DNA from 2 places in the Bradyrhizobium cosmicum genome. Region 1 is predicted to be linked to the other one. Evidence: riboswitches for the same ligand, from Rfam matches in the RefSeq annotation. Region 1 holds a riboswitch; the other holds the start of a gene.

Evidence for each region. Region 1 has a riboswitch for cobalamin ahead of FNV92_RS23620 (energy-coupling factor ABC transporter permease). Riboswitches for the same ligand answer to the same signal wherever they lie in the genome.
Region 2: it holds a riboswitch for cobalamin, as region 1 does, so the genes downstream of both, FNV92_RS17030 (TonB-dependent receptor) here and FNV92_RS23620 (energy-coupling factor ABC transporter permease) in region 1, are expected to answer to the same signal.

Annotation. Positions count from the first base shown of each region.
Region 1 is NZ_CP041656.2:4,868,705-4,883,023, forward strand. Features, by position in the region: gene FNV92_RS23605 (histidine phosphatase family protein) at 1-420, shown strand, start outside; gene cobT (nicotinate-nucleotide--dimethylbenzimidazole phosphoribosyltransferase) at 427-1,479, opposite strand; gene cobF (precorrin-6A synthase (deacetylating)) at 1,495-2,244, opposite strand; gene FNV92_RS23620 (energy-coupling factor ABC transporter permease) at 2,291-2,968, opposite strand; cobalamin riboswitch at 3,006-3,224, opposite strand; gene cobA (uroporphyrinogen-III C-methyltransferase) at 3,270-4,001, opposite strand; gene FNV92_RS23630 (cobyrinate a,c-diamide synthase) at 3,998-5,308, opposite strand; gene cobM (precorrin-4 C(11)-methyltransferase) at 5,308-6,090, opposite strand; gene FNV92_RS23640 (cobalamin biosynthesis protein) at 6,087-6,455, opposite strand; gene cbiE (precorrin-6y C5,15-methyltransferase (decarboxylating) subunit CbiE) at 6,452-7,633, opposite strand; gene FNV92_RS23650 (cobalt-precorrin-6A reductase) at 7,632-8,378, shown strand; gene cobJ (precorrin-3B C(17)-methyltransferase) at 8,354-9,088, opposite strand; gene FNV92_RS23660 (precorrin-2 C(20)-methyltransferase) at 9,085-9,816, opposite strand; gene FNV92_RS23665 (precorrin-8X methylmutase) at 9,819-10,448, opposite strand; gene cobG (precorrin-3B synthase) at 10,448-11,611, opposite strand; gene cobN (cobaltochelatase subunit CobN) at 11,608-14,319, opposite strand, start outside.
Region 2 is NZ_CP041656.2:3,533,552-3,551,474, forward strand. Features, by position in the region: gene FNV92_RS17005 (adenylate/guanylate cyclase domain-containing protein) at 1-983, shown strand, start outside; gene FNV92_RS17010 (hypothetical protein) at 1,113-1,289, shown strand; gene FNV92_RS17015 (hypothetical protein) at 1,506-1,718, shown strand; gene FNV92_RS17020 (hypothetical protein) at 1,821-2,078, shown strand; gene FNV92_RS17025 (hypothetical protein) at 2,165-2,386, shown strand; cobalamin riboswitch at 2,462-2,677, shown strand; gene FNV92_RS17030 (TonB-dependent receptor) at 2,792-5,032, shown strand; gene FNV92_RS17035 (hypothetical protein) at 5,095-5,673, shown strand; gene ilvD (dihydroxy-acid dehydratase) at 6,165-7,889, shown strand; gene FNV92_RS17045 (tetratricopeptide repeat protein) at 7,876-8,697, shown strand; gene xth (exodeoxyribonuclease III) at 8,712-9,509, opposite strand; gene FNV92_RS17055 (ATP-binding protein) at 9,642-11,978, shown strand; gene FNV92_RS17060 (dienelactone hydrolase family protein) at 12,142-13,173, shown strand; gene FNV92_RS17065 (hypothetical protein) at 13,209-14,111, opposite strand; gene erpA (iron-sulfur cluster insertion protein ErpA) at 14,380-14,709, opposite strand; gene FNV92_RS17075 (deoxyguanosinetriphosphate triphosphohydrolase) at 14,847-16,055, shown strand; gene argS (arginine--tRNA ligase) at 16,065-17,855, shown strand.

The DNA.
Region 1 (14,319 bases):
GCCAGCCCGTCGCGGCGCACGGTCGAGACCGCGGGCGCCCTTCGGCTCGAACCGTCATTGATGACCGAATTCAGCGAGCAGCATTTTGGCGACTGGACCGGCCGGAAGCACGACGAACTCGCCGCGACCGGTGGGGAGACCTACACGGAATTCTGGAGCGATCCCGCCCACAAGAGACCGCCGGGCGGCGAAAGCTTCGAGGATCAGGTCGCGCGCGTGCGGCAGGGACTTTCGCGGATCGGCTCCGGCCCAGCGACACTTGTCGTACATTCCGGCACCATCCGCTCCGTGCTCTGCATCGCGCTGGATCTGACGCCGGAAGCGGCGTTGCGCTTCGTGGTCGATCCGCTGTCGCTGACCCGGATCGACCGACTCGCCGCCGGCTGGCGCGTCGTCTCGGTCAACCAGCGCATGACCTGAGGCGGTTCAGGCGGGACGATCCGGCACGTTGGCTTGGGCAAACGTCGCCATGCCGTTGTGAAGCGCACACGCCGACCGCACCAGCGGCAGCGCGATGGCGGCGCCCGATCCCTCGCCGAGCCTGAGATCGAGGCTGATCAGCGGCTGCACGTCGAGCGCGCACAGCACCAGCCGATGCCCCTGCTCCGCCGATTGATGCGACGGCAACAGGTATGGCTGGCACGACGGATTGAGCCGCGCCGCCGCAAGCGCCGCGACCGAGACGATGAATCCGTCGATCAATACTGGGATGCGGCGTTGCGCTGCCGCAATGATCGCGCCGCAGATCGCTGCGATCTCGAGGCCGCCGACCGCGCACAGGATTTTTTCGGGCGAGGCCCCGGCAACGCCATGGCGCGCAATCGCAGCGTCGATCACGCGCGCCTTGTGCGCGCGGCCGGCCGCATCGATGCCGGTACCGCTGCCCGCGATCTCCTCAGCGCTCACGCCGAGAAGGCTCGCGGCAATCGCCGCCGATGTCGTGGTGTTGCCGATGCCCATCTCGCCGAAGATCAGCAGATCAGGCTGGCTGACCCCGGCGCGCGCCACCGCGCGCTGGCCGGCTTCGAAGGCGAACGCCAGTTCGGCAGGCGTCAGCGCGGCTTGGACGCTGAAATCGCAGGTACCATGGCGCGGCTTGTCGGTGACGACGCCCGTCATCTCCCCCTGCGCCAGCGTGCCGGCATCGACCACCTCGAGGCTCGCGCCAAGCTCGCGCGCCAGCACGGAGATCGCGGCGCCGCCGGAGGCGAAATTCGCCATCATCGCGATGGTGACGGCTTGCGGATAGGCCGACACGCCCTGCGCGACGATGCCGTGATCGCCGGCGAAGACGATGATCGGCACCCGCGCCGCACGCGGCTGCTCGGTCGCCTGCAGGCCCGCAAGCTCGATCGCGAGCTGTTCCAGCCGGCCGAGCGCACCGGTGGGCTTTGTCAGTTGCGCCTGCCGCGCGATCGCCGCCTCGCGGTGAACGGCGGAGACATCGGGGCACGTCTGATAGACCCATTCGGGAAGCATGCTGCCTCGCTTGGCTTACGCCCTGCGCTTGAGAATGTAGCTGTCCATGATCCAGCCATGCCGCTCGCGCGCCTCCTGGCGCGCGGCCACGATGCGCGGGCCGACCTCAACCAGCGCGCCGGATAGAACGACCTGGTCGGGCATGCCGAGATAGGCGCCCCACCAGATCTGCAGGCCTTCGGGATCAAGCGACTGGAATGCGGTGCCGCCGTCGAGCATCACCACCACGGTATCGACGCCCTGCGGCCAGCCACCCTCGCGCAAGCGGCGCCCCGTCGTGACCAGAAACGGTTCGCCGATGTCGTTGAGCGGCAGCGCATGGGCTGCGCACAGCGCCTGGATCGAGGTGATGCCGGGCACGACCTCAATTGTCGGCAAGGGAGTGAGTCGCCGTGCGATGCGCAACGAGGAATCGTAGAGCGAGGGATCGCCCCAGATCAGCAGCGCGACCTTGCCATCGCCTTCGAGATGACTCGCGATCGTCCGCGACCAGATCGCTGCAACCGCATCGTGCCAATCGTCCACGCCCTTGCGGTAGTCCGCTTCACCGGCGTCGCGCACGGGCAGATCGAACTCGGCGATGCGCGTCTGGTCGTTGGTCAGAACGTTCGTGCAGATCGTCCGCCTGAGATCGGCGAGATCGGATTTCGCGCTCCCCTTGCGCGGGATCAGGACGAGATCAGCCGCGTTGATGGCACGGATCGCGGCGCGCGTGAGCTGCTCGGGATCGCCGCAACCGATGCCTATCAGGGAGAGCGTGAGCATCGCGAGTGCGAAGGGCGACCGCGATGGCCGCCCGTTCGCTTGTCTCTCAGGCCGCGTTGTGCAGGCGCGGGGTGACGAGGCCGGGCGCGGTGACGCCGCGCAGCGACTTCGCCAGCGCCAGCACCGCCAGATCAGCCAGCGGCTCGATCACGATGACGAGCGCATAGGAGGCGGCGAAGGTCGCGATGTTGGCGAGATTGCTCATGGCAAAGCCGGAGCCATAGAGCGCCCAGAACGCGACCCAGCCGATCACGCCGGCCTGGTAGGTCGTCGAAAGCGCCAGCGCCTGGCGATAGCTGAGATCGACATAGGCGGTGTTGCGCGAAATGATCCGCGCTGCAATCGCCTGGATCCCAAACAGCGGCACCAGCAGCGTGGTGACGTTCATGCCGAATTGCGGCAAATCCGGCGGCTCGAAGAAGATGCCCTGGAACAGCAGACCGAAGGCGAGGCCGAGAGCTGCGGGGGCCGCCCCGAACAACAGGAACAAGGTCGAGCCGAGAATGAAGTGCACCTCGGAGACGCCGACCGGGAAGTGCGGCAGGATCTCGAAGAAGGTGAAGACAAGCGCGGTGGTGGCGAGGGTGCGCAACGCAAGCGAGCCGACGCCCTGCTCGCGCGCGGTCTCGACCGCGAGCTTCAGCGCAACACCGCAGGCGGCGATGCCTGTTGCGTAACTCAACACGAGCTTGGCGCCCGTCACGATCCCGGGTTCGATATGCATGGCTCAGATCCTTCCTGCCGTCACACCCGACGGCGTTGGCCTCAAAACACGCACGGCCGGTCTCCTGGCTCGCGGCTCACTGGGTTCTCCGGCCTTCCCGAGCCTTGCGGCCCAGTGGCGGTTCGGAGTCCCTTACCGCTTACAGTCGCGGGGGCGGCTGGGGTTTGGGGCGCCGCAACTGGGTCCGCCCATCCCCATTCCCGATTATGCTCCGGCGCTTTGCGCCGCGTCGAGCACCATGCATCTCCTGTGTGCCCCTTTCGCGGAGCCGGCGTCAAGGGGCGAGCGGCGGCCGGGGCGATCATGACGGATAATCCCCTGCGAGCGCACCGAACAGAATCACGGCCGCCGTCGACGCCGCGCCGCCGCGCGCAAGCTGCTCCGCCAGTTCGGCAATTGTGGTGCGGACCAGCCGCTCATCGGGGCGCCCGAGAGATTCAGCGAACAGCGCCGGAGTGCCTGGCGCCAGACCGTGCTCGATCAATTTCGCGACAAGCGCCGGAAAGGTGCGGCGGCCCATATAGACCACGGTGGTCGCTTCGGGATCGGCCAGCGCCGCCCAGTTCAGGTTCTGGGGCAGCTCACCGGTGACGTCGGCCCCGGTGACGAACTGCACCCGGCGCGAGGTGTGGCGCCGGGTCAGCGGAATTCCGGCTTGCGCCGCAGCGACGCAGGCGGTGGTGACGCCGGGAATGATCTCGTAGCCGATGCCGGCCTCGCGCAGCGTCTCGATCTCCTCCTCGAGCCGGCCGAAAATGCCGGCATCGCCCGATTTCAGCCGCGCCACGCGGACGCCGGTCGCCGCATAGTCGACCAGCAGCCGGTTGACGTGGTGCTGCTTGGTCGAGGCCCGCCCTGCCCGTTTGCCCACCGCGACGAGATTGGCGCCGGGACGGGCGAGATCGAGGATCGCGCCGGAAGCGAGATCGTCATAGAGCACGACGTCCGCCTCGCGCAGCCGCGCAACACCCTTCAGCGTGAGCAGCTCCGGATCGCCGGGGCCGGCGGAAATGAAAGTGACGAATCCGCTCACCGGTCCTCCGCGATCAGATGGAAGAACGTGCCGGTGGCGTGCCCCCGCCGCGAGCCGGTCTCGGCGATGACGGCGCCGGTAGCATCGTGCACGACCGCGAGCGGCGTGTCCGGCTGCGCGAGAATCGTCGAATAGTGGAACTCGTGGCCGCGCAGCCGCGCGCCGACCTGATGCCCCGGCATCGGGCCAGCGAGCGCGGCGAGACGATAGCCCAGATGCATGCGGCGTTTGGCAAAGCTCGTCTCCAGGCCGAGCAGGCCCGTCATCTCATGGCGGATGCCGTCGGCATCGGTGAGGCCCTCGCCTAGCACCATATAGCCTCCGCATTCGCCGTGCACCGGCCGCGTCTCGGCGAACGCGCGCAAGCTGCTGCGAAAGCGCGCATTGGCCGCGATCGTTCCCGCATGAAGCTCGGGATAGCCGCCGGGCAGCCAGCACACATCGGCGCTCGCGTCTGGCGCCTCATCGGCCAGCGGCGAGAACGGCTGGATTTCGGCGCCCGCCGCGCGCCAGGCTTCCAGCATGTGCGGATAGACGAAGGAGAACGCCGCGTCGCGCGCGATTGCGATGCGCTGGCCGGGCGGTGTTACGTTCAAACCATTCGCGGCGGGCTGCGGCGACCATGCCGCGGCCGATCGCAGCACCGCGTCGAGATCGACATGCTCGGCGACGAAGCGCGCCGCCTCGTCGATCAACGTGCCGATCTCCGCCTGCTCCTCGGCCTGCACCAGGCCGAGATGCCGCTTCGGCAGGCTGATCTCGGCATGGCGGGGCAGCGCGCCGAACACGTTGATGCCGGCCTCGATCAGCGCATGCCGCACGAGGTTTTCGTGGCGCGGGCTGGCGATGCGATTGAGCACGACGCCGGCAAGGCGCACGCCGGGGCGATAGTCGCGAAGACCTGCGGCGATCGCTGCCGCCGTCTGAGCCTGCCCGGAAGGGTCGATCACCAGCAGCACGGGCCAGCCCAACATCTGCGCGATATCGGCGGTGGCGCCGGTGCCTGAGACACCGCGCGCAGCAACGCCGTCGAACAGACCCATCGAGCCTTCGGCAAGCACGACATCGGCGTCCGCACCGCGGCTAACGAGATGCGCGATCGTTGCCCGGTCCATCGCCCAACTGTCGACATTGACCGAGGCCCGTCCCGTCGCAGCGGCATGGAAGGCGGGGTCGATATAGTCCGGACCGCTCTTGAAGCACTGCACGTTCAAACCGCGATTGCGCCAGGCGCGCGCGAGCGCCAGCGTCAGCGTCGTCTTGCCGACGCCGGAGGCCGGCGCGGAGATGACGAGGCCGGCCGCCATCACGACGCCTCCGGAAAGCGCGGCTCGGCGCCGACAGGCCGATAGCGGCGGTCGTAGTCGGCGGCATAGAGACGGCTCTCGTCAAAATTGGCAGCGCCGAGCGTCTTGCCGACCAGGATGAGCGCGATGCGTTCCATCTCGCTTCCGACGGCGCGATCGAGCGTCGCCAGCGTGGCGCGGACGATGCGCTGGTCCGGCCAGCTCGCGCGCCAGACGATCGCGACGGGACAGTCCGCGCCGTAATGCGGCGTCAGCTCGGCGATGATCGTGTCGAGCAGATGGATCGATAGATGGATTGCGAGCACCGCACCGGTCGCGGCGAATGCGGCGAGCTTCTCGCCCTCGGGCATCGCGCTGGCGCGGCCCGGCGTGCGCGTCAGCACCACCGTCTGTGCAAGGCCGGGCAGCGTGAGCTCAGTCTCCAGTGCGGCCGCAGCGGCCGAGAAGGACGGCACGCCCGGCGTGACCGTATAGGGAATCCCGAGGGACCGCAGGCGACGAAGCTGCTCGCCCATCGCCGACCAGATCGAGAGATCGCCGGAATGCAGCCGCGCGACATCCTTGCCGTCCGCATGCGCGGCAGCGATCTCCGCGATGATGTCGTCGAGCGACAGCGGCGCGGTGTTGACGATGCGCGCACCGGGCGGGCAATGCGCCAGCACACCTTCGGGCACCAACGAGCCCGCATAGAGGCAGACCGGACAGGCGGCGATCAGATCGCGGCCCCGCAGCGTCAACAGATCGGGGGCGCCCGGCCCAGCGCCGATGAAATGTACAGTCATGCGCCGTCTCCTTCGGCGATCGCGGCGGTGGCGGTGCGGTCCTGCGAGACCACGCGCGTCGCGATCAGCCTCGCGCGAGGGCCAGCGGCCGCGAGCGCCGCGGCTTCGGCGACCGAGCCCGTGCCGAACTTTTCAACGACGAGACTTGACTGCGTCGGCGTATCGACACCGGCCAAGACATCGGCTGATACCGCCTTGATCGGTACGCCGCATTCACGCGCGAGCTGCTTGAGCACCTCCGCATCAGCCTTGTCGCTGACGGTCGCCACCGCCGCAAGGCCTTCAGGGCCGCCGGCCGCCAGAAGAGCCTCGCGCAGCGAAGCCAGCGTGACATTCCGCTTGAACCCGAGTCCGGCGACCTTCATCGAACCGCACTCCACTGCACCACCGGCCGTGCCGCCTCCCACGACCGGAAGCGGCCGAGCGGCGCGGCATGCGCAATCTCGACCCGCATCAGCTCGCCGCCATGGCGCTGATGCAACTCGCCGAGCAGCGCTTCCGTTTCCAGCGTCACTGAATGAGCGACGAGGCGCGTACCGGGCGCGAGCAGCGACCAGACGGCATCGAACATTGCGCCATCGAGGCCACCGCCAATGAAGACGGCATCCGGTGCCTCCAGCGCTGCAAGGGCCTCGGGCGCTTTTCCGGGGATGACGCTGACACGATGCGCCAATCCGAACGCCGCCGCATTGCTACGGATATTCGCGACACGATCCTCGCGCGCCTCGATGGCGGTCGCTGACCCGCCGCACAGCGCCCACTCCACCGAGATCGAGCCCGAGCCGGCGCCGATGTCCCACAGCCGTTCACCCGGGCGCGGCGCCAGCGCCGAGAGCGCGAGGGCGCGCACCGGCCGCTTGGAGATCTGGCCGTCGTGGACGAAGAGATCGTCCGGCAGTCCCGAGCTGCGAGGAATGCCCTGAGTTCCCCTCGCCAGCAGCGCGACCGCAACCAGTTTCTCCGAGAGATCATCTGCAAAGAGGTCGACGCGATGCTGGTCGATGCGTTCGCGTGGACCGCCAAGGGCCGCAAGAGTCCACAGGAGTGAAGGGCCCCATCCGCGCTCCGTCAGCCATTTCGCGAGATCGCCGATCGCCGCTGCGTCGCGCACCAGACAGATGATGCGTGCGTCTTTTGCGAGATGCGGCACCAGCCGCTCGAACGGGGCGGCATGAAGCCCAAGGCACGCGACCGATTCGAGACGCCAGCCAAGCCGGGCGGCAGCGAGCGAGAATGTCGAGGGACCGGGATACGCGATCCATTCGTCACTATGGAGCTTCTCGGCAAGACTCGCGCCGGCGCCGTACCAGAACGGATCGCCCGAGGCGAGCACCGCGGTCGGCCGGCCACGGCAGCTCAGCACGATTTCCGCATCGAACGGCACCGGCCACGGACGACCACGCCCCGTCACGCCGGCAAGCGCCAGATGCCGCTCACCACCAAACACGGTTTCGGCATCCTCGAGCGCCTTTCGGCTTGCCTCGGACAGCCCGGCAAGGCCATCTTCGCCGATACCGATGATGGTCAGCCAGGGATCAGCCATAATGCGCGCCCTCATTCTGGGCGGAATTGCCGATGCGAGCCTGCTCGCCGCGGAGATCGCGCGCGCCGGCATCGATGCCGTCTATTCCTACGGCGGCCGCACCCGCGCGCCTGCCGATCAGCCGCTGCCGACCCGCATCGGCGGCTTTGGCGGCGTGAGCGGGCTTGCCGACTACATTCGCCGCGAAGGCATCACGCATGTGATCGACGCGACGCATCCCTTCGCTGCCGAGATGAGCCGAAACGCGGTCGCCGCATGCGCGGAAACCGGCACGCCGCTCATCGCGTTGGAACGCGCGCCATGGGTCAAGGCGTCTGACGACAACTGGATCGAGGTCGCTGACGTCAATGCGGCAGTCGCCGCGTTGCCCAACGCGCCGGCAAAAGTATTCTTGGCCATCGGCCGCCAGCACATCGCTCCGTTCGCGGCGAAGCCGCAGCACGCCTACACGCTGCGGTTCGTCGATCCGCCCGAAGCTTCCCTGCCGTTTCCAGCAGACGTGATCGTGTCGCGCGGACCATTCACCTTCGACGGCGAGTTGGGGATGATGCGCGCACGCGGCATCGCCTGGATCGTCGCCCGCAATTCCGGCGGCAACGGTGCGCGCGCCAAGATCGACGCGGCCCGCATGCTCGGCCTGCCCGTGATCATGATCTCGCGGCCGCGATTGCCCGAACGGTTGCGGGTCGAGAGCGTGGCGGAGGTCATGCAGTGGCTCGGTCATCGGACCTGCCTCGGCGCATAGACCCAGCGGCCGACACGGCGCGTCCGCGAATTGCAGACAATCACGAGCGTACGCATGTCGGCCATCTCTGGCGTTGCGTCGTTCAGCCTCACGGTCTCGATTGTCTCGTCAGCGGCACTGACCGCGCGGGCGAAGATCACCAGTTGCTCGCCGCAGCCGGCTTCCTTCAGCACGGCGAGCGCGCGGACAAATCCTTCCGGCCGGCTGGCCGAGCGCGGATTGTACATCGCGATGGCAAAATCGGCTTCGGCGGCCAGCCGCAGACGCTTCTCGATCACCGTCCACGGCTTGAGATTGTCGGAGAGATTGATCGCGCAGAAATCATGCCCAAGCGGCGCCCCGGCGCGGGCGGCCGCCGCCAGCATCGCGGTGATGCCCGGCAGCACGCGAATGGGAAGCTCCCGCCATTGCGGCGCCTGTTCGAGCGCCTCGAACACGGCCGAGGCCATTGCAAAGACCCCGGGGTCGCCGGAGGACACGACCACGACCTGTCCGCCTTCGGCGGCAAGCCGCAGCGCCTCGCTCGCGCGTTGCAGCTCTTCGCGATTGTCAGATGGGCGCAAGTTGAGGCCGGCCCGCGGTGGCACGCGCGCGACATAGGGCGCATAACCCAGAATGTCGGTGGCAGCCGCGAGTGCGGCGGAAACCTCGGGCGTCACCAGGCCATCGCTGCCCGGCCCGAGGCCCGCGATGGTCAGCGTGCCCGTCATTCGGCGGCGTCCGGATGCCGGCCCTTGCCGTGCACGAGCACGATCGCAAAGTAAGGACAATCGGCGGCATCGATCTCGGCGAGCCGCACCACGCGCTCGCCCGGCATGGTGCCGCGCTCGACCAGCCAGGAATCATCGAGCCGGCCGGCGGAGGCTAGCGCGCGGCGCACCTTTGCCAGGTTGCGCCCGGTCTTCATGATCACGAGCGCATCGGAATCGCGCATGCGCCGTTCGAGCTCGTCTTCAGCCAGCGTGCCCATCAGCACCGTCGTCACGTCGTCGCCGAGCGCGATCGGCTGGCCGACGCCATTCCAGCAGCCGACCATGCCGGGAATGCCGGCGATCACCTCGATCTCGACCCGGCCTTGCAGTCGCGTGTGCAGATGCATGAAGGAGCCGTAGAAGTAAGGATCGCCTTCACAGAGCACGACGACGTCGACCGCACGGGACAATCTCGCAAGGCGCTCGGCCCATTCGTCGTGGAAGCCGGCCAGCAGCTGCACGTACTCCGCGCTGTCGAAGGCGATCTCTGTCGTAACAGGATATTCCATGGGATATTCGGTGACGTCGGCCGCCAGCATGCCCTCGACGATGCGCCGCGCCTGCCCGGGCCGACCCTTCTTGCGGAAATAGGCGACATGCTGCGCGCCGCGCACCGTGCGGTCCGCGCGGACGCTCATCAGATCCGGGTCGCCAGGGCCGAGACCGCAACAGATGATGCGTCCCATGGCTACTCGCTCCGGCTCGCCAGCGCGTTCACGGCGGCAACGGTAATCGCCGAGCCGCCGAGGCGGCCCTCGACCGTCAGCGCCGGCACCGGCGGATCGGCCATCAGCGCCGCCTTGGATTCGGCTGCGCCGACGAAGCCGACCGGGCAGCCGATGATCGCCGCGGGCCGCGGGCAATCCCGGTCCTCCAGCATGTTGAGCAGGTGAAACAGCGCGGTCGGCGCGTTGCCGATCGCGACGATCGCGCCATGCAGGTGCGGCCGCCACAACTCCAGCGCTGCCGCCGAGCGGGTGTTGCGCATGGATTGCGCCAGCGCAGGAACGGCTTCGTCGCCGAGCGTACAGATGACGGCGTTGGCCGCAGGCAATCTCGCGCGTGTAATTCCTTCCGAGACCATGCGCGCGTCGCACAGGATCGGCGCGCCCTTCTGCAAGGCCGCTCGCGCAATGGTCGCCATGCCTGATGTGAAGCGGATATGTGCCTCGAGGCCGACCATGCCGGCGGCGTGGATCATCCGCACCGCGACCTGCTCCTCGTCCGGCGTGAAGCGAGCAAGATCGGCCTCGGCCCGGATGGTCGCGAAGGATTGCCGGTAGATCGCCGCACCATCGGTTTCGTAGACGTGCGGCATCAGTGCCCTCCGACCAGGATGGAGGGATCGCTGACGATGTCGGCGCCATTCAACCCGCGCAGGACCGGCTCGTCGCGCGTCGAGCCGCCGCGAACGAGGTCGAAGCCGGCGCTGGTCGCGACCAGCGTCACCGCGGACGCGCCGGAACGGGCGCAGCCCTTGGCGCAGCCGGAGACGTGCAGCCGCGTGTCGAGCGCGATGCGCGGCGCGAGCGCGGCGGCCAGCGCACGCGTGTCGGCGTGGGCCTCGCGGCAGCGCGGCGCGCCGCTGCAGGCAATGACGCGCAATGCGGGGTCGTGAGGCTCGGTGATGAGGCCCGCCCCGCTCGGCATCTCCCGCTTGCCCTCGCTCAGCACCATCCGCCACGGCGTCATGCGCAACGCATGACCGCAGCCGGAGAATTGATGCAGCGTCGTGTGCAGCATCTGTCCGAACGCAACGCCGACCAGGGCGCCGTGCGGATAATGCCCGGGCCGCGACGCGGCCATCACCGGTGCCGGTTCAGTCTCGCCGTTCAATGCTTGGGGCAACGCCGCGCCGGCCGCAATGTGGGCTGCCATGCGCCCTCGCCCGCCCTGCGCGCCGCCGGAGGCGATGAACCAGGATGCGAATGCGAGCGCGGTGCTCACGACCTCTCCACGCCCGACAAAACGGCCAAGCTTTGCGCCGTCGGCCCGCACCAGCAGGCGGCCGTCGCGGTCGCGTTCGATCCGCACGTCGGCGGAATCGCCGGCGAGTACGCGCGATTCTCCGTCATCGATGGCGAAACCGAATTTGGTGGGGAGTTCAAGCGAACTGTCCGCGAGCGCTTCTTCAAGCTCGGCAGCGAGCGCCTGCGTCTCGTCACCAACATTCCAGAACGGTGTCACCAGAATGTTGCGGCGGGCCTCGATGTCAGTGTCGGGATCGAGCAGCCGCAGCAACGCAAGTCCATCGAGCAGCCGGCGGTGGCCCTGTTCGGTGACGCCCCTGATCTGTAGGTTGGCGCGGCTGGTCACGTCGATCAGACCGTTGCCGTAACGCTCGGCGAGCTCGGCAAGACCGGCGACCTGCCCGGCTTCGAGACGACCGCCGAACGGGCGCACGCGGACCACGAGCCCGTCGCCCGATAGCATAGGGCGCAGCGCGCCGGGACACCAGCCCTTCACCGATGCTGCACTCATGAGGCCTCCCGCAGGGCAGCCGCGATCGAATTGCGCCGCGTTCGCCAGAGCGAGGCGTCGTGCAGGCGCGCGAAGCAGCTCTCCATTGCGGCGAGCGCCGCCGGATTTTCACGGGCCATGAAGGCGCGAACATCGGCATCGCCAATTGTCGCATCGTAATAGAGATCGAACAGATGCGGCGGCACGGCATCGGCCAGGTGAGCGAAGGCGGCCATGTGCTCCAGCGTTGCCGTGATCTCGGCGGCGCCGCGAAAACCGTGGCGCATCATGCCGGCGATCCAGCCCGGATTGACCGCGCGCGCGCGAACGACACGGGAGATTTCCTCGGTCAGCGTCCGTGCATGCGGCTGCTCGGGCCGCGTCGTATCGAGGTGATAGAGCGACGGCGTTGGCCCGCCGAGATGCACCGCTGCCGCCGCAATGCCGGCTTCATGCGCGGCATAGTCGGCGGCAAGCAGCAGATCGGTCTCCGGCAAGTCCTGGACGTGCACGAAGGCGTCGGCAGACGCGAGCCGCTGTTCGATGCCGGCGCGATCGGACTTGATCTCACCGTCGGCGGAGAACGCCCAGGACGATGCCGACAGCCAGGCCTCGCCGGCTGCGTCGCGCGTCTCGGGCGTGAAAGCATCGGGGATCGCCGAGAGACCCACGCCGTATTGTCCCGGCCGCGGGGCGAACACGCGGGAGGCGCGGTGGCGATAGGGATTTTCATCGCCCTCGTCCTCGCGGCCCGCGAGCGCCTCGGCGGCGGCTTCGAACAATTGGGCAAGGCCGGAGAAGACATCGCGGAACAGGCCCGACACGCGCAGCGTGACGTCGATGCGGGGACGGCCGAGCTCGGCCGGCGCGATGATGTGGTAACCGGTGACGCGGCCGGAGGCGTGGTCCCAGCGCGGCGCAAGGCCAGCCAGATGCAACGCCATGGCGAATTCCTCGCCCGCGGTGCGCATCGTCGCCGAGCCCCAGAGATCGACGACGAGCCCTTTCGGCCAGTCACCGTGATCCTGCAGATGACGGCGGAGCAGTTCTTCCGCGAGCTTGATGCCCTGCGCGTGCGCCGACGGCGTCGGCACGGCGCGCGGGTCAACGGCAAAGAGATTACGCCCGGTCGGCAGCACGTCTAGGCGCCCGCGATAGGGCGAGCCCGACGGTCCCGGCGCGACGCGCTGGCCGGCAAGCGCGGCCCGCAGCGCGTCCCGCTCCGCGTCGCCGCAAGCGCCGCGGCCAAACACGTGCAGGCCGTCGCCGTACTGGCTTTCCTTGAGATCGCAGACGAAGCGATCGATCCGCGGGATCGCTTCGGCCGGCGCGGCCGAGGCATCCAGACCAAGATCGTCTTCGAGGCCCGCCGCACGCGCCTCGTCGCGGATCGCCGCGATCAATCGCTGACGACGCGCTGGATCGAGACCATCGGCCGTCGAATATTCGTCGAGCAGCTGTTCGAGACGGCGCAGGCCCTCCGGCACCGCAGACGCTGCGAGCGGCGGCGGCAGATGGCCGATGGTGATAGCGCCGATGCGCCGCTTGGCCTGCGCTGCCTCACCGGGATCGTTGACGATGAAGGGATAGATGACCGGCACGTCGCCGATCAGGGCTTCCGGCCAGCAGGCCGACGAAAGCGCCACGGATTTCCCGGGCAGCCATTCCAGCGTGCCATGCGCGCCAATGTGGACGATCGCGTCGCAGCGCTGTTCGCGGAGCCAGAGATAGAACGCGACATAGGCGTGGCGCGGCGTGCGGGCGAGATCGTGATAGTCGCCATCCCGCGTGGCGGCATCGCCGCGCTCGGGCTGGACCGCGATAATGGATCGGCCACACGGGATCGCGGCGAAATGGAATGCGCCATCGCGGCAGCTCGGATCGTTCTCCGCAACGCCCCAGGCTTGCACGAGGTCATCCTGCAAGGATTGCGGCAGGCGCGAGAGCGCTGCGTGGTAGTCGGCAACGCTCCAGGTCAAGCTCCGCTTCAACAGCGTCTCGCCGAGTGCATCGACCGGCGCGACACCGAATCCGGCCGCAGCGAGATCGGACAGCAACGCCTCGACCGACGCCAGCGCATCCAGACCAACCGCATGCGCGATCTGGTGCGGGCGTCCCGGATAGTTTGACAGCACGATCGCCAGCCGCTTGTCGCCGGCGGGTGTTTCCGCAAGACGTCGCCAGGCCGCGACGCGCGCGGCGACAGCTTCCACGCGCTCGTCATCGGCGCGATGGGCCAGGTGCGAGAATTGCAGATCGGGATCGCGCATCCCGGCCGATTTGAAGCTGACCACGCCCGCGAACAGGCGGCCGTCAACCTCGGGCAGCACCACATGCATCGCAAGATCGCCCGGCGACAGACCGCGAAGCGAGTTCGCCCAGTCCTCGCGCCGCGCCGTCGAGAGCGCGACCTGGAAGACGGGACAGGATGCGGCATCGAACGGCGTCGTACCGTCATCGCCCAGCGCCGAGAACGCCGTCGCATTGACGATCGCGGCCGGCGGGTTTTGCGCAAGATGCGCCCGCAGCCAATCCGCAACGCCCGGAGCCTTCAGCGAGGTGACGAACACGCCATAGGCATCGAACCCCTTCCCGCGCAGCGCGGCGATCAGGACATCGACGGGGCCGGTGTCCGCCGCGGTCAGATAGGAGCGATAGAACGTCACGAACGCGCGTGGCTTCCCCTCGCCCACGGCCGGCGCAGCAATGACGCCGCGCGAGGGATCATA
Region 2 (17,923 bases), 1.3 Mb from region 1:
TCGACAAGACCATCACGGTCTCGACCACGGACGAGATCGGCGAACTCGCCGCCGCCTTCAACCGCATGATCGAGCAGTTGCGTCAGAACGAGCGCATTCGCGAGACCTTTGGCCGCTACATCGATCCCAAGGTGGTGCAGGGCCTGATCGACCGGCCCGAGGTCGCCATCGACGGCCAGCGCCGGGTGATGACCATCATGTTCTCCGACATGAGCGGCTTCACCTCGATGAGCGAGGGCATGACCCCGCGCGGCCTCGTCAAGGTGATGAACCACTACTTCACGGTGATGTCCGCTCCGATCAGGACGCACCGCGGCGTGATCGACAAATATATCGGCGACGCCATCATGGCCTATTGGGGCCCGCCCTTCATCGAGGAGGACGAGCCGGCGCTGCTCGCCTGCTTCGCCGCCATCGACATGGCCGACCAGGTGCCCGCGCTGCAGAAGCAATTGCCCGACCTGCTCGGCATCCGCGCCATGCCGGCGCCGTGCGATCTGCGGATCGGCATTGCCACCGGCGAGGTCCTGACCGGCAGCATCGGCTCCGAGCTGATGATGAGCTTTACGGTGATGGGCGACGCCGTGAACCTCGCCTCGCGCCTGGAAGCCGTCAACAAGACCTACGGCACCCGTATCCTGATCTCGCAGGCGACGGCGGAGGCGATCGGCACGGCCTGCGAGCTGCGTGAGATCGATCGCCTGACGGTCGCCGGCCAGAGCGTGCCGCAAGCCATTTTCGAAGTGATGAGCAAGGCGCACGGGCTCAGCGTGCCGCAGGAGACCCTGCGCGCGCGCTATGCGGAAGGCCTCGCCGCCTATCGCGCCCGCCGCTTCGACGAGGCTCGCGCCGCGTTCAACGCGGCGCTGGAAGCCGTCCCCGGCGACGGCCCGTCGCGCACGCTGCTCGCCCGCATCGCGCAATTCGAAGCCAGCCCGCCGGACGAGGGGTGGGACGGTGCTTGGCGGCTGGAGCAGAAGTAAGCGGTTGCGGCGGTGTCTCCACGCCGCCTTCACCGACGAAAATTCATTCTACTCCATAACGATGTTCGCCGTGACCTATTTCCCGGGCTTAGGTTTGCCGTCCTTGAGGCGTTTGATGGGGATACGCCGATGACAGATCTTGAGGACAGGCTGGAACGGTTCGAGACGCTCACCGCCGAATGCGAGTTGATCACCAAGCTCGCCACCGACAGCACCAAGCGCGAGTTCTATCTGAAGTTGGCGGAGCAGTATCGCCAGTTGGCGATCGATCTGCGGCAGGCGATTGCGACCAAGGCTGCGGCTTGAGGTCGATCTTCGACGTCAGCCTCGGACATGCAAACCGCTGCATGATGGGTGGAACCATCGCGGGGCCGCGCGGCTGAAAGCCGTTTTTAACGTTTGGCACGCATCCTTGAGGCGTGGAGACGCTTGCTGGGCTGCTCCGCTGTGGGAATGCCGCGGCTCGTTGCAATGCAACGCGACTCGCGGATATCGTTTGATCATGCCTCACAGGGCCCTCCCATGCGCCTCCTTGCGGTGATCGTGCTCACGCTGATGACAGCGGCCTGCAACCAGGAGCAGGACATCACCGGCTCGACTCCGGTCTGCGCGATGCGGACCTACACCTCCTACAATCCCCGCGACATCAACCAGTGCGTTGCGGCCTGCAAGGCGTGCGACCACGGCAACACCGTCACCTGCTCGACGTCCTGCACGCTCAAGGGTGCGCGCTGAGTCGCCTCGATTCCCCGGGACGGGACTGACGGTGCCCCGGCACCGGAACGATTGCGTCGGATCATCATTAGAACAGGCAGGCAGGACACGGAGTCCAATGGAATGGGGATGCTCGATCCCGGTCGGTTTCTGGTGTCATGCTCGCATTGCGAGGCCTGGCCGATGGCGGCGAATGTGAAACGCGCGGGCTGGTCGGCATCTCCGCACGAGGTCCGCTTCATGTGCCCGCGCTGCCGCCGCGAGGAGACCGCCATCATCTCCGCTTCCGGGCAGCTGATGCCGATCAAGCGCGCTGACATCCCGACGCACGACGTGGCCGTGGGCCAATCCCAGGCCTTGCGTCCAAGAGGGCGGACGTAAGCGCTGGCGCATTGCCTGATCCTTTTGGAACCCGGGCGACGCCTGGGCGTTTCTGCCTCGACATCAACGCATCGAGGGCCGTGCGAATGATCAGCGAACATTTCGACACCCGCACACGGATCAACATGAAGCTGGCGCTGGACCGGATCTGCCGCAATCGCCCCGTCGGCGAGGACCATGGCTTCCGCAGGTCGGTCGCCGAGAAGATCATCCGCTGCGCGCTGACGGGCCGTACCGGCATCGGCCAGCTCGTCGATGCCGGTGAGCGGGCGACGGTGCGGACGCGCTTTGAAACCGAACGGGCCTGATTGCGCCAGCTCAATCCTCGGTGCGGGACTTCGGTGCTCACGCAACCGGCCGATTGACTCCCCGCTTGTCCGGCTCGTAGATTGCTACGTGACGGTTCTCCTCACGGAGATCAAAAGGGAACGTGGTGCGGGAATGTCCAAACTTTCGGGATTGTCTCAATGCCATGGCTGCCCCCGCAACTGTAAGCGGTGAATCTCTCGTCATATGCCACTGGGAATCTCGGTCCCGGGAAGGCGACGCAGAGGTAACGACCCGCGAGCCAGGAGACCTGCCGTCAGCCGTGGTCACACGCGAAGATGTCGGTCGGGGAGTACAGACATTGGCTTCATCGGAGCAATCCATCGCTCCGCGGTGAAACCTCGTTCGCTGTGACGTGCCACTGACGTCACACCGAGGTTACAACTGTGTCCCGTATTGTCTCTGCCGCCAGGCGCCTCAGCGCCGGCCTGTTCGCGACCACTTCTCTTTGCTCGCTCGATCCATCGCTCGCCCGCGCGCAGCAAGCCGTCGCCGAGCAACTGCCGCCGATCGAAGTGACGAGGCCCGACGACCCGAACCGCACGCGCGCCCGGGCGACCGGCGACGGCGACACGACGAGCCGGCGTGCGCCCCCGAAGGTCGCCCGGAGCGGAGCGCCGGCAGCCGGTTCCTCCGGCGCCGCCAGTGAGGCCGTCGCCGGCACCGGCGGCATTGTCGGGGCCGCCACGACCGTGATCACGGCCGCGGACATCGCACATGCGCCGTCGCAGACGCTCGCCGAGATCATCGCGGCGCAAGTCCCGGGCGCCCAGATCACGACGCTTTATGGCGGCCCGGTTACCGCGAAGACCGGCGTCGATTTGCGCGGCTTCGGCGCGTTTGCCACCGCCAACACGCTGGTGCTGGTCAACGGCCGGCGGCTGAACGACATCGACATGGCGCAGGTGGACCTCTCCACCATCCCGCTCAATTCAATCGAGCGCGTCGAGATCACGCGCGGCAATTCCGGCGCTGTGCTCTACGGCGACAATGCGGTCGGCGGCGTGATCAACATCGTCACCAGGAACGGCGTCGGCGGACCGCCGGTGGCCGCGCGCATCGAGGCCGGCTTCGGCTCGTTCAACACCAGGCTTGGCAATTTCTCGACGTCGCTCAATTCCGGGCCGTGGTCGACCTCGTTCTACGGCAACGCCGTCAGCACCGACGGCTACCGCGACAACAATCGCTATGTCCAGAAGAACGGCGTCGGCAATCTCAACTACACGACATCGGGCCTGACCGCTTTCCTGACCGTAACAGGCGACGATCAGGAACTGCGGTTGCCGGGCGGCCGCACCGTCGATCCCTCCATCGGCCTCGACGAACTCGCCAGCAACCGAAGGGGGACCAGCACGCCCTTCAACTATGCCAACCAGCAGGGCTTCAGCGCCACCGCGGGCTTCACCAAGACCCTGGTCAACGGCGTCGATCTCATCGTCGACGGCGGCGTGCGCGACAAGAAGCAGCAGAGCGCGTTCTTTGCGAGCCCAGCGCCGGTGCCCGCGTTCTTCACGTCGACCTATGTCGACGCGGATCTGACGACCTGGTCGATCACGCCGCGGCTCAGCGTGAAGAGCCTGCTGCTGGGACTGCCGTCGCAGCTGTTGACCGGCATCGACTATTACGATGCGAGCTTTCAGCAGAACCGCGGTGCCGGGCAGGGGCTCGCGCCCTGGCACAATTACGACCTCAGGCAGCAGACGGTTGCGGGCTATTTCCAGCACACACTGGGCGTGGCGCCGACTACCGAATTGTCCTATGGCGCGCGGGTGCAGACCATCAGCCTGTCGGCCCGCGACAAGTTCGATTCCTCAGCTCCGTTCAACGCCGACATCGGCGCGCTCCCGCTCAGCAGCAATGAGACCCAATACGCGCTGCATCTCGGTGCCGAGCATCGCCTCAACGAGACGGTTTCGTTGTTCGGCCGTGCCGCGCGCGCGTTCCGCACGCCCGACGTCGACGAGCGCGTGTCGTCAGGTCCGTCGTTCGACCCCTTCACCTTTGCTGCGATCCCGCAGACGTTCCAGCTCAAGACCCAGACCTCGCAGGATGTCGAGGGCGGGCTGCGCATCAAGGCAGGCGGGCTGCAGATGCAGAGCAGTCTCTACCTGATGGACCTCAGCAACGAGATCCATTTCAACCCCATCCTGTTCTACAACACCAATCTCGATCCGACCCGCCGCTATGGCTCGGAGACAAGTCTGTCATATCGCGTCAACGATGCCCTGCTGCTGCGTTCCGCCATGGCGGTCACGCGGGCCGTCTTCCGCGAAGGCGTCTGGGCCGGCAACGACGTGCCGCTGGTGTCGCGCTACACCGCCAGTGCGGGCGTCACCTGGAACATCTGGCAGAACTATGTGGTGCTCGATGCCACCGCGCGGTTCTGGAGCGAGCGGCGCATGGACAACGACCAGGCAGGAACGCAGAAGCCGATTCCTGCCAACGGCACCATCGACCTCAAGCTCAGCGGACAGTTCGAACGCTATTTCTGGTCGCTGAGCGTCAACAATGTGCTGAACGCGCTCTACTACGACTATGCGATCGCGAGCACCTTCACCGATGGCCGCTTCAGCGCCTATCCGCTGCCCGGCCGCACTTACCTGCTCAAGGCCGGCGCCACGTTCTGACCCCGGGTGGGGCTGTCATATGCCCTCAAATGCACTAGGCTTCAAACAGAAGGAGATCATCCATGGCTCTCGACATCCTGCCGTCTCACGGCGACCGTCTGCGGCTTCATCCGGTTGCGCCGCGCCTCGCGCCGATGTTTGGCTTTGTGCTGCTGACAGTGTCATGCGCGCTGGCAAGCTTCGCGTTCGCCTGTGCCACGCCGTTCGCGGCTTTCGCCGTCGTCGCCGCGGCGATGCTGCCGCTGCGTCCGGCGCTGCTCGTCGTCACCGGCGCCTGGCTCGTGAACCAGAGCATCGGCTTTGGCGTGCTGCACTATCCCATCGATGGCAGCACCATCGCCTGGGGCCTTGTCATCGGCGCGGCTGCGCTTCTCGCGACCATTGCTGCGTCGAGCATCCTGCGCATGCTGCCGCAGGGCCGCACGCCGCTGATGCTGGCGCTCGCGCTGGTCGCCGCCTATGCGGTCTATGAGCTTGCGCTGCTTGCCGCGACGCCGTTGCTCGGCGGCGAGGGCGCCTTCACCGCCGCCATCGTGACGCGCATAGGGCTGACCAGCGCCGCCTGGCTCGCCGGCCTCGTCGCTACTTGCGAGATCGTTCGCCTGGTCGATCCGCTCGGCCGTGCGATGCGGAACGCGTAAGGCGCCACCGTGGTTCAAGTCCGGTCATTGCGATGACCGGACCTTGACCCACCGCCGCAAGGCGACGGCCGTCCAGAGCGCGCACGCTGCCGCGGGGAATGACATTGGTATCTGGCGACGTAGCCATGTCCATGGCTGTCCACGCCGACTCACTTGGCTGAGCTCAAATCTCCGAACCAAGCGCGGGCGCATCATTACTGTGGTCAAATCTAAAGTTGCGTCTCGTCATTTCCGCGAGGTATCGAAGTAAGCCAACCCGTGTCCTTGGGGCCACGATTGTGCTGTCCACGCAACAGTTCCGGGCGATTTAACCGTTATCGCAGTCCGTTCGTATCAACGCCGCTTTTTGGCCACACCCGAACATGAATAAAATTGCTCTAATGTTTAGGGCTGCGGTGCCCGTGACAGGCGAAGGGAAATCCCAAGGTCGATTCAAATCTTGGGTCTGATTTTCCGGGTCTGACAAGGGTTAGCCAAGGAAACTGGTCGCGATGGATGCGAAGACCAACATCAAGCAGAGGCTGCCGAGCCGTCACGTGACGGAAGGCCCTACGCGCGCGCCCCATCGGTCCTACTTCTACGCCATGGGCCTGACCACCGAGCAGATCCACCAGCCCTTCGTCGGTGTCGCTTCGTGCTGGAACGAGGCCGCTCCATGCAATATCTCCCTGATGCGCCAGGCGCAGGCGGTGAAGAAGGGCGTGGCATCGGCCGGCGGCACGCCACGTGAATTCTGCACCATCACCGTCACCGACGGTATCGCCATGGGCCATGACGGCATGCGCTCCTCGCTGCCGTCGCGCGAGTGCATCGCCGATTCCGTCGAGCTGACCGTCCGCGGTCATGCCTATGACGCGCTGGTGGGCCTTGCCGGCTGCGACAAGTCGCTTCCGGGCATGATGATGGCCATGGTCCGCCTCAACGTGCCTTCGATCTTCATCTACGGCGGCTCGATCCTGCCCGGCAATTTCCGCGGGCAGCAGGTCACCGTGCAGGATATGTTCGAAGCGGTCGGCAAGCACTCGGTCGGCGCGATGTCGGACGAGGATCTCGACGAGATCGAGCGCGTGGCCTGCCCCTCGGCGGGCGCCTGCGGCGCGCAGTTCACCGCCAACACCATGGCGACCGTCTCGGAAGCCATCGGCTTGGCGCTGCCATACTCGGCCGGCGCTCCAGCCCCTTATGAAATTCGCGACGCCTTCTGCATGACCGCGGGCGAGAAGGTGATGGACCTGATCGCCCAGAACATCCGGCCGCGCGACATCGTGACCCTCAAGGCGCTGGAGAATGCGGCCGCCGTTGTCGCCGCCTCTGGTGGCTCGACCAATGCTGCACTGCACCTGCCGGCGATCGCGCATGAGTGCGGCATCAAGTTCGACCTGTTCGACGTCGCCGAAATCTTCAAAAAGACACCTTATGTCGCGGATTTGAAGCCGGGTGGCCGTTATGTCGCCAAAGACATGTTTGAAGTAGGTGGCATACCGCTTCTGATGAAGACGCTGCTCGACAACGGATTTCTCCACGGTGACTGCATTACGGTCACCGGTCGAACGATCGCCGAAAACCTCAAAAGCGTGAAATGGAATCCGCACCAGGACGTGGTGCACCCGGCGGACAAACCCATTACCGTTACTGGCGGTGTGGTCGGTCTGAAGGGCAATTTGGCGCCAGAAGGTGCGATCGTGAAAGTCGCGGGAATGTCCAACCTCAAGTTTACCGGTCCGGCCAGGTGCTTCGACCGTGAGGAGGATGCTTTCGAGGCGGTCCAGCAGCGCACCTATCGGGAAGGCGAAGTCATCGTGATCCGCTACGAGGGGCCCAAGGGCGGTCCCGGCATGCGGGAAATGCTCCAGACCACCGCGGCGCTGACCGGCCAGGGCATGGGCGGCAAGATCGCGCTCATTACCGACGGCAGGTTCTCCGGCGCCACCCGCGGCTTCTGCATCGGCCATGTCGGGCCGGAAGCGGCCATCGGTGGCCCGATCGGGCTGCTCCAGGACGGCGACATCATCGAGATCGACGCCGTCGCCGGTACCCTTAACGTAAAATTGAGCGACCAGGAGCTTGCCCAGCGCAAGACCAAATGGAGCGCTCGCGCGACTAACCATACGACGGGCGCGCTCTGGAAATATGCTCAGCAGGTTGGACCAGCGGTCGGTGGGGCAGTGACCCATCCGGGCGGCGCGCACGAGAAACAGTGTTATGCGGACATCTAGGCGTGCCATTGTTGCGTTTGTGTTGGGGGCCAGTGCGCTGGCCGCGCCGGCGTTTGCCTTCGACGGCTCGCCGGCCAACAACAAGGACGCCACCATCCCGGTCGTGACCACCTTGCCGGGCACGGCGGGAACCGTCCGCAGCAAGGTTCCGGCACCGACCCAGGAAACCTCGCTCAGCGCGCTGCAATATGCCGCCGAGGGCGGGCATCCGATCGCGCAGTGGAAGCTCGGCCGCATGTACGCCAATGGCGACGGCGTGGTTCAGGACGACGTGCGCGCCTTCGAATATTTCAGCCGGATCGCCAATGCGCATGCCGAGGACAGCCCGTCGGCGCCGCAGGCGCAGATCGTGGCTAACGCCTTCGTCGCGCTCGGCCGCTACTATCTCAGCGGCATCCCGAACTCGAAGATCAAGCCGGACCAGGACCGGGCTAGGGAGATGTTCTCCTACGCGGCCTCCTATTTCGGCAACGCGGACGCCCAGTACGATCTCGCCCGGCTGTACCTGAAGACGCCGGATGCCTCCCGCGAGGATTTCCGCTATGGCGCGCGCTGGCTTGGCCTCGCCGCCCAGAAGGGCCAGCACGAGGCCCAGGCGCTGCTCGGCCAGATGCTGTTCAACGGCGACCGCCTGCCGCGGCAGGCCGCGCGCGGCCTGATGTGGCTGACGCTGGCGCGCGACAGCGCCGGTGCCGAGGAGACCTGGATCAAGGAAAACTACAACCGAGCCTTCGCCAAGGCCTCCGACGACGACCGCGCCATGTGCCTGCAGATGCTGGAACAGTGGGTGCAGGGCCGCCGCGACTGATCCGCTGAGGCGGCTTACGCCGCCTCGAGATCCAGATCCGCCCACACTGGCACGTGGTCCGACGGCTTCTCCCAGGCCCGCACATAGCTGTCGATCCCGACATTGGCGAGCTTGTCGCTGGCCTGCGGCGACAGCAGCAGATGGTCGATGCGCAGGCCATGGTTCTTCTGCCAGGCGCCGGCTTGGTAATCCCAGAAGGTGTAGAGCCCGGGCTCGTCGGTGACAGCCCGCAGGGCATCGGTCAGGCCGAGACCGAGCAGGGACTGAAAACTCTCCCGCGTCTCCGGCTTGAACAGGGCGTCCTCGGTCCAGGCTGCCGGGTTGTGGACGTCGCGGGCGTGCGGGATGACGTTGAAGTCGCCGGCGAGGATCAGCGGCTCCTCGGTCTTGAGGCGCTCCTTCGAATACTCAAGAAGCCGCGACATCCATTTGAGCTTGTAAGGATATTTCTCGGTCCCGACCGGGTTGCCGTTGGGCAGATAGAGGCAGGCGATGCGCAGCACGCCGCGCTTCAGCGTCACCACGCCTTCGAGGAAGCGGGCATGGGCATCCTCGTCGTCGCCGGCCAGCCCCGACTTGGTCTCGTCGAACGGGAGCTTGGAGAGCAGGGCGACGCCGTTGAACGTCTTCTGCCCGTGCGTGACCACGTTGTAGCCGAGCGCCTCGATCTCCAGCCGCGGGAAGGCCTCGTCAACGCATTTGATCTCCTGGAGGCAGACGATGTCCGGCTGGCATTCCTTCAGCCAGGTCAGGAGGAGATCGATCCGCTGCCGGACCGAATTCACGTTCCAGGTGGCGACTCTGATGGGCATTTGGACGGCTCCGGACAGGGGCCTTGGTTAGAACAAAATGCAAACGCGCCCGTCAAGGACGCCGCAAAATCTCCCACAAAATTAACCCGGCTTAAGCCGCCGCTGCGCCATTGATATCGAAGAGGTTTTCGAATGGGATGGCCGGACAAATCCATGAAGCGAAGCGAGCCGCGCGACGGGCTGGTCGGCGCTTTCCTGTACTGGCTCGGCGGCTTCGAGATCGAGGACGGCCTGACCGCCGATCTCAGCGAGCGCGAGATGCGCCGCATCCGCGCCAAGCAGATCGACGCGGTGACACGGCTGATCCCGGTGACGATGGGCGTCACCCTGCTCAACGTCGCCATCGTGCTGATCCTGTTCTGGGGCAAGGGCTGGAACGATTTCCTCGCGATCTGGGGCCTGACGCTCGCCGCCACCGCCTCGCTCGCGGTGCGCTCATGGCGCCGGTCGCACAAGAACCCGCCGCAGGAGGCTTCACTGCGCGCGGCGCGGCACATGCTGCGGCAGGCATTCTTCCTCGCCGCGATCTGGGGCACGCTCCCGCTCGCGTTGTTCAGCCACATCGAGCCGACCAGCCAGCTGATCCTGGCCTGCCTGATGGTCGGCATGATGTCCGGCGGCGCCTTCACGCTGTCGACCTTTCCGCGTGCGGGCCTCGTCTATCTCGCCACCATGACGGTCGGCTGCGCCGGCGCGCTGTTGCTGTGCGGCACCGGGCCGTATCTGGTGACCTCGGTGTTCCTGCTGCTGTTCGCGTTCTTCATGGCGCGCAACATCGTCTCGCAGGGCAATTTGTTCCTCGGCAATCTCAAGGCCCAGCTCGAGCTCGAACGGCAGACCGAGATCATCTCGCTGCTTTTGAAGGATTTTCAGGAGAACGCCAGCGACTGGTTGTGGCAGACCGATGCCGAAGGACATCTGGTCGACGTGCCCCAGCGCTTCGCCGACGTCGCGCAGCTGCCGCTGCCGCTGCTGAAGGGATCGCACTTCGCCGACGTGCTCGACATGCTCTGCCCCGAGGACAAGAGCGCGGCCTACAACATCGTCGGCCTGATGGAGCACGCCGAACCGCTGCACGAGATGAACCTCAAGGTCGTCGCCGGCGGCGAAGCGCGGCTGTGGTCGTTCACGGCGAAGCCGGCCTATGACCGCGACGGCCAGTTCCTCGGCTATCGCGGCTTCGGCCGCGACGTCACCGAGCGCTGGCGCGCCGAAAAGGCCGAGGCCGAGAGCCGGGCCAAGTCGAATTTCCTCGCGGTGATGAGCCACGAGATCCGCACGCCCATGAACGGCGTGCTCGGCCTTGCCAGCATGCTGCTCGAAACCGAACTCGATCCGGAGCAGCGCGAGGCCGTCACCACGATCCGCGAGTCCGGCGACAACCTCCAGCGCATTCTCAACGACATCCTCGATCTCTCCAAGCTCGAGGCCGGCCGCTTCACGTTCGAGGCGGTCGACTTCGCGCCGCAGACGCTGGGCGAAACGGTCGCGACCGTCGTGCGTGCGGGGGCCAAGAGCAAGGGGCTCGCGGTCAATGTCGTGCTCGACCCGAGCCTGCCGCCGACGCTGCGCGGCGACGTCGCGCGCATCCGTCAGGTGCTGCACAACCTCGCATCGAACGCGGTGAAGTTCACCGATGCCGGCGAGGTGACGATAGCGGCGACCTGTCAGGCGCGCCGAGATCTGCTCGCGACCGTCGAATGGACCGTGACCGACAGCGGCATCGGCATCGCCCCCGACAAGGTCGGGCAGCTCTTCAGCGACTTCGCCCAGGCCGATGCCTCGATCAGCCGCCGCTTCGGCGGCACCGGGCTTGGACTTGCGATCTCCCGGCGCATCATCGAGCAGATGGGTGGCACCATCGGCGTCACCTCGACGCCGGGCGAGGGTTCGACCTTCCGCTTCACGCTGGTGCTGCCATGGAGCCAGGCGCAGGAATCCGACCAGACGACAGACCGCGACGAGGCCGACGAGCTGAAGGCGCGTATCGTCGAGCTCGATCGGCCGCTCAAGGTCCTGGTCGCCGAGGACGATGCCGTCAACCGGATGGTCGTGAGCAAGATGTTGGGTGCCTTCGACGTCGAGCTGAGCGTGGTCACCGATGGCATCGCGGCCGTCGCGGCGGCGTCCGAGAGCGACCATGATGTCGTGCTGATGGACGTGCGCATGCCCGGCATGGACGGCCTTGCCGCCACCCGCGCGATCCGCGCGCGAGGCGGCCGCTTCGATGCCTTGCCGATCATTGCGCTTACCGCCAATGCCTTCCCCGAAGACGTCAAGATCTGCCGCGAAGCGGGCATGTCGGACTTCCTGGCAAAGCCGCTACGGAAGCCCGCGCTGGTCGCGGCCTTGCTGCGCGCGCTGGACGGCAACGTTGCTGTTGCCCCGGAGGACGCGCCGCTTCAGCCGGCGCTGGAGCCGGGCGAGGTGGAGTGGACGGACGAGGAAAGGCAGATGACGGGCGCGTAGGCGCTAGCCACGTGCCTGAATAGGCGTTTCGCACCGGTTGGCCGGACGCTGGAAATTTGGATGCGCCGTGTTACCTTGCTCCGCCATGCGCCTTGTTGCCCTGCTTCTCATCTTGTTCACGGCCTCTGCCCGCGCCGGCGACGGGCCGCTGACGAGCGCGCACATGATGTTGCCTGTCGCAATTTCCGGCAACAAGGTGTCGCTCGAAAGCTTCGTCGTTCGTCCTGATCGGCCCGGCAAATTTCCTCTCGTCGTGATCACTCACGGAATGCCTCTTGGCTCCGGCGAGGAATTCTTCACTGCGATCCTCAACCGCTCGCCGGTCGATTACAGCAAGGCGGCAGTCGCCTTCGCGCAGCGAGGATATGCGGTGGTCTCGATCATGCGCCGTGGCTATGGCCGATCTGGGGGAGGGTTCTCCGAGTCTGCGCGGCAGACCTGCGACTATCTTCCGGCCGCGCGCGCCGCTAGCGAAGATGTCGTTGCGGCGCTCGCTTCACTGCGGAATGAGCCCTGGGTCGACGCTGAGCATGTTGTCTTGCTCGGTCATTCCGTTGGGGGGCTCACGGTGTTGGCCGTGGCCGCACAGGACATACCGGGGGTCGTTGGCGCCGTGAATTTCGATGGCGGCCGGAGTAGCTTCTCCGCACCCAACCAACCCTGCGCGCCTGATCATTTGGTCGATACAGTCGCCGCATTGGGGCGCACGGCCCATGTTCCGGTGCTTTGGCTCTATGCCGAGAACGATCAATTCTACGGTCCAGACTTGGCACGGCGCATGTTCGCGGCCTACAGCGCTGGCGGTGCGCCAGTGCAGCTGCATGTGCTGCCTCCGTTCGAACCCAACGGCCACAATACTGTCATGCTCGCGCCGGCAGATACTTGGTTTCCGTCAGTCGACCTCTTTCTTGAAAAGTTAGGTCTTCCAACCAAGACTGTCATCGGGCCGCCGTTGTTCGCTGAGCTGCCAATCCCGCCGGGGGCTGTCGCCGCTTGTCAGGAGGCGTTCGCGGGCTACCTCGCCAATCCCGATGATGCCAAGGCCTTCGCGGTGAGTACGCGCGGCCACTGCGGGACTGGATTTGGCCGCACAGCTCTCGAGGCGCGTGAGCCTGCTTTGATGAAATGCAAGATCAATTCGCGCGGCGAGGATTGCAGGCTTTACGCGGTCGGACAGAAGCTTGCGGGGGATTGAACCGCAGTCCACGCGATCCCTTGCAAGATGCGCCGTCACAGTTTTCCATAGACCCGCGCGGCGACCGCCTTCAGGCGCTCGACCGAGCCGGACTCCGGGTGCGGCTTGACCGGCGCGAACAGGATCGAAGCCTGCCGGCCGTTCTTCCAGACAAAGATGTTGACGGCATTGCCGTTGCCCTTGGTGCAGGAATGTTCGCCGAACGCTTCGCTGCCAAGCTCGGGGATCGCGACGTGTTGGCAAGGGCCTGCGCGTTTCATCATGCTGATGACCGTGTCGCGTGACATCGCGATCACCGCAACGGCCATGGTGTTGGCCTCGCGATCGAACATCATGCAGCTGCCCGCGCCGGTCCGCTGGACCTGCAGCGTGCTCTTGTCGAGAAAGCCGTCGGCATCCGAGGCCGTGAGCCACTCGCAGTCGCCGAACCTCTCGCTGGTCTTGGTCACATTTGCGATGGCAATGCGCGCGGCTTCGGTGGCCGGTCCGAGCAGCACGCTGTCGGCACGCCGGCCGGTCGGGTAGACGCTGATCTGCAGAATGTAATCGCCGGACAAGGCCACGACCGAGGCCTCCTGGCGCTGCGCGTCGGCAGCGGTCGTCCCGCCCTGGCTTTCATCGCCGAGCCCGGACACCGCGTTCAGCGGCATGCGCTCACTGAGCGTCTTGACGAAGGTCGCGTACAATTCCCTGGCGCGATCCTTGTCGGGATTGCGGAATACGGTCAGCATCATCGTGTCGCCGCGCCCGCCCTGGTAGATGCAGCCCCGGCCGTCCTGATTTGAAATCAACGACCATTTGAGCGCCGGCATCGCGCCGGCGAGCTCCTTGGATGTGATGAAGGGGCAGGTTTCGGCAGCGAGCGCGGGAAGCACCGGGAGGGTCGCGATTGCGAGGAGCAGGGCGAGGCAAGCGAACAGACGATCGATCGTGCGCATTGGAAAATTGACTACCGCTAATGGCGCCGTTGACGATGTTTCAATTTTTCGAAGGACTGGACTGCGGGCAGGGGCCGCTTCAGCAGCTAGGCTGTATCGAACCCGCCGCGCGTGCGTCCGGCCGAGTCCGACCTTGGGGGACCTCGCGATGATCCCACCCTACCCCTGTTTTGCCCGACGCGTCAATCGTTATTCGTAAAAGCCGAAATGCATCCCGCCGGCCTGCCGGCTACTGTGCGTGGGGTTGTTTTTCCGGTTTTGAGTCGGATCAGATCGAGAAGCTGGTCCCGCAGCCGCAGGACGCCGTCGCGTTCGGATTGTTGACGCGGAACGAGGCTCCGATCAGATCATCGACGAAATCGACCTGCGACCCCGCCAGGAACGGTTGTGAGGCGGAATCGACCAGCACCACGGCACTCTCCTGCTCGATCACGAGATCGTCGTCGGTGCGAGCGCGATCGATGTCGAACTTGTACTGGAAGCCGGAACAGCCGCCGCCCTCGACGGAGATGCGCAGCATCGCGCCTGTGCCTTCGCCCTTGAGGATCTCCCCAATCCGGCGTGCGGCGCGGTCACTGATGGTCACGTCTGTCGTCATAGGTCCTCTCCGATAGGCCCGCGATCATACCAAATTCACTTGGCGGATTCACTTGCCCCAATTCATTTGGTATCCCGCGTCCGGCATAGTTAAGTGCCACCATACGCAGAATCAAATGGATAGGGACTAAATTCGCCGTGTCCGTCGGAATGGCAGCTCCCCGCGCGCCCTATGCCTGCGACCCCGATCGCAGCCGCGGCCGGCTGGTCGCGGAGCCGCCGAGCCGGACCCGCAGCCCGTTCCGGCGCGATTGCGACCGGGTGATCCATTCCACCGCGTTCCGCCGCCTGAAGTACAAAACCCAGGTGTTCGTGTTCCACGAGGGCGACCATTACCGCACCCGGCTGACCCATTCGCTGGAGGTGGCCCAGATCGCCCGGGCGCTGGCCCGGCAGCTTGGGCTCGACGAGGACCTGACCGAAACGCTGGCGCTCGCCCACGATCTCGGCCATCCGCCGTTCGGGCACGCCGGCGAGCGGGCGCTGGACGCCTGCCTGAAGGATTTTGGCGGCTTCGACCACAATGCCCAGACGCTCCGCGTCGTCGCCTCGCTCGAGCACCGCTATCCCGAGTTCGACGGGCTCAACCTGACCTGGGAGTCGCTGGAGGGGATCGTCAAGCACAACGGCCCATTGACGGATCGCAGCGGCGCGCCGGTCGGGCGCTATCGCGAGCATGGCATTCCCGTCGGCATCGCCGACTACACTGGGACCTACGACCTCGAACTCTGGAGCTTCGCTTCGCTCGAAGCCCAGGTCGCAGCGCTCGCCGATGACATCGCCTATGACGCGCACGATATCGACGACGGCCTGCGCGCCGGCCTGTTCCATCTCGACGACCTCAAGGTGATGCCGCTCACCGCGGAGATCATCGCCGAGACGTCGGCGCATTACCCCGACCTCGAGGACGTCAGGCGCGGTGCCGAGCTGGTGCGGGAGCTGATCTCCCATCTGATCGGCGCGGTGTTCACGGAGGCGCAGAAGAACATCGCGGCGGTGAAGCCGCAATCGGCCCAGGACGTGCGCCAGCAGAGCCGGGCGCTGGTCGTGTTCCCCGCCGAGGTCGCCGAGGAGGAGGCCGCGATCAAGCGCTTCCTCTATCAGCACATGTACCGCCACAAGCGGGTGATGCGGGTGATGGGGGAGGCCGAGCAGATCCTGTTCGACCTGTTCGCGAAATACCTGAAGGTGCCGGCCGAGCTGCCGCCGGAATGGCTGGCAGGGGCGGAGGCGGACGATGAGGGCGACCGGGCCCGGCGGATCGGCAATTTCATTGCCGGAATGACCGACCGTTTCGCCCTGACCGAACACCAGCGGCTCTTTGACTCGACCCCCGATTTGCGTTAGGCGGCGGCCATGCCCGAGACATCCTCATCCCTGCATTTGTTCGCCGACGTGCTCGCACGCGTGCACGCCGCCTGCCGCGCGCTCGCGGCGGACGCCAGCTGGCCCGAGGGCATCGATTTCTCCCGCGTGGTGGTCGAGCCGCCGCGCGATGCCTCCCATGGCGACATGGCGACCAACGCCGCGATGGTGCTTGCGAAAGAGGCCAAGGCCAAGCCGCGGGATCTCGCCGAGCAGATCGCCGAACGGCTGCGCGTTGACGCGCTGATCGCCAAGGTCGATGTCGCCGGTCCCGGTTTCATCAATCTGACGCTGAAGCCGGCCGCCTGGGCGGAGGCGCTGCGCACCGTGCTGCGCGAGGGCGCCGACTATGGCCGCGTCCGGGGCGGCTCCAAGGTCAACGTCGAGTACGTCTCGGCCAATCCGACCGGACCGATGCATGTCGGCCATTGCCGCGGCGCGGTGTTCGGCGACGCGCTGTCGAGCCTGCTTGATTTCGCGGGGCACGATGTCACGCGCGAATATTACATTAACGATGCCGGCGCACAGGTCGACGTGCTCGCGCGGTCCGCGTTCCTGAGGTATCGCGAGGCGCTCGGCGAGGATATCGGCGCCATTCCGGAAGGCCTCTATCCCGGCGACTATCTGAAGCCGGTCGGGCAGGCTCTTGCCAAGGAACACGGCGACAAGCTCCGCACGATGAGCGAGGCGCAATGGCTGCCGACGGTGCGCGCCAGGGCGATCGCGATGATGATGGACGAGATCAAGGACGATCTCGCCGCCCTCAACATCCGTCACGACGTGTTCTTCTCGGAGCGCTCGCTGATCGAGAGCGGCAACAACAAGGTCGCCGAGACCATCGATTTCCTCAAGGCCAAAGGTGACATCTACGAGGGCCGCCTGCCGCCGCCGAAGGGCGCGCCGGTCGAGGACTGGGAAGACCGCGAGCAATTGCTGTTCAAGGCGACCGCCTACGGCGACGACGTCGATCGTCCGCTGATCAAGTCGGACAATTCCTACACCTACTTCGCCTCCGACATCGCCTACCACAAGAACAAGTTCGACCGTGGTTTTGCGGAGATGATCGACGTCTGGGGCGCCGATCATGGCGGCTATATCAAGCGCATGCAGGCGGCGGTGAAGGCGACGACGTCAGGCAAGGGCGCGCTCGACGTCAAGATCGTCCAGCTCGTGAAGTTGCTGCGCAACGGCGAACCCGTGAAAATGTCGAAGCGGAGCGGGGACTTCGTCACCTTGCGTGAGGTGGTGGATGAGGTCGGGCAGGACGCCGTCCGCTTCATGATGCTCTACCGCAAGAACGACGCGGTGCTCGACTTCGACCTTGCCAAGGTCATGGAACAGTCGCGCGACAATCCGGTGTTCTATGTGCAGTACGGCCACGCCCGCGGCCACTCGATCTTCCGCAATGCGCGGACGGAAGTGTTCCCGGACTTGCCCGAGGACTCGGAGAAGCGGATTGCCTGGCTCGGTGAGTCGGCCGTGGAGCGGCTATCGGACCCCGTGGAGCTCGACCTTCTCAGGCGGCTCGCAATTTATCCGAGGATGCTGGAAGCGGCCGCAAGCGCTCACGAGCCGCACCGAATTGCCTTTTATCTCTATGATTTAGCCAGCGAATTTCATGCACTTTGGACGAAGGGGCGGGATTTGCCCTATTTACGCTTCATTATCAATAATGATGCAGAGCTAACGAAGGCGCGGCTGGCCATGGTCCAGGGCGTCATCTCTGTCCTGGCATCGGGCCTCGCCATCCTCGGCGTCCATGCTCCGGATGAGATGCGGTAGTTTGGGGCGAACTACTTAAGGGGAATTTTTGGGGGTAACTGGCAGAAGCCGGACCACTTAGACTTGGT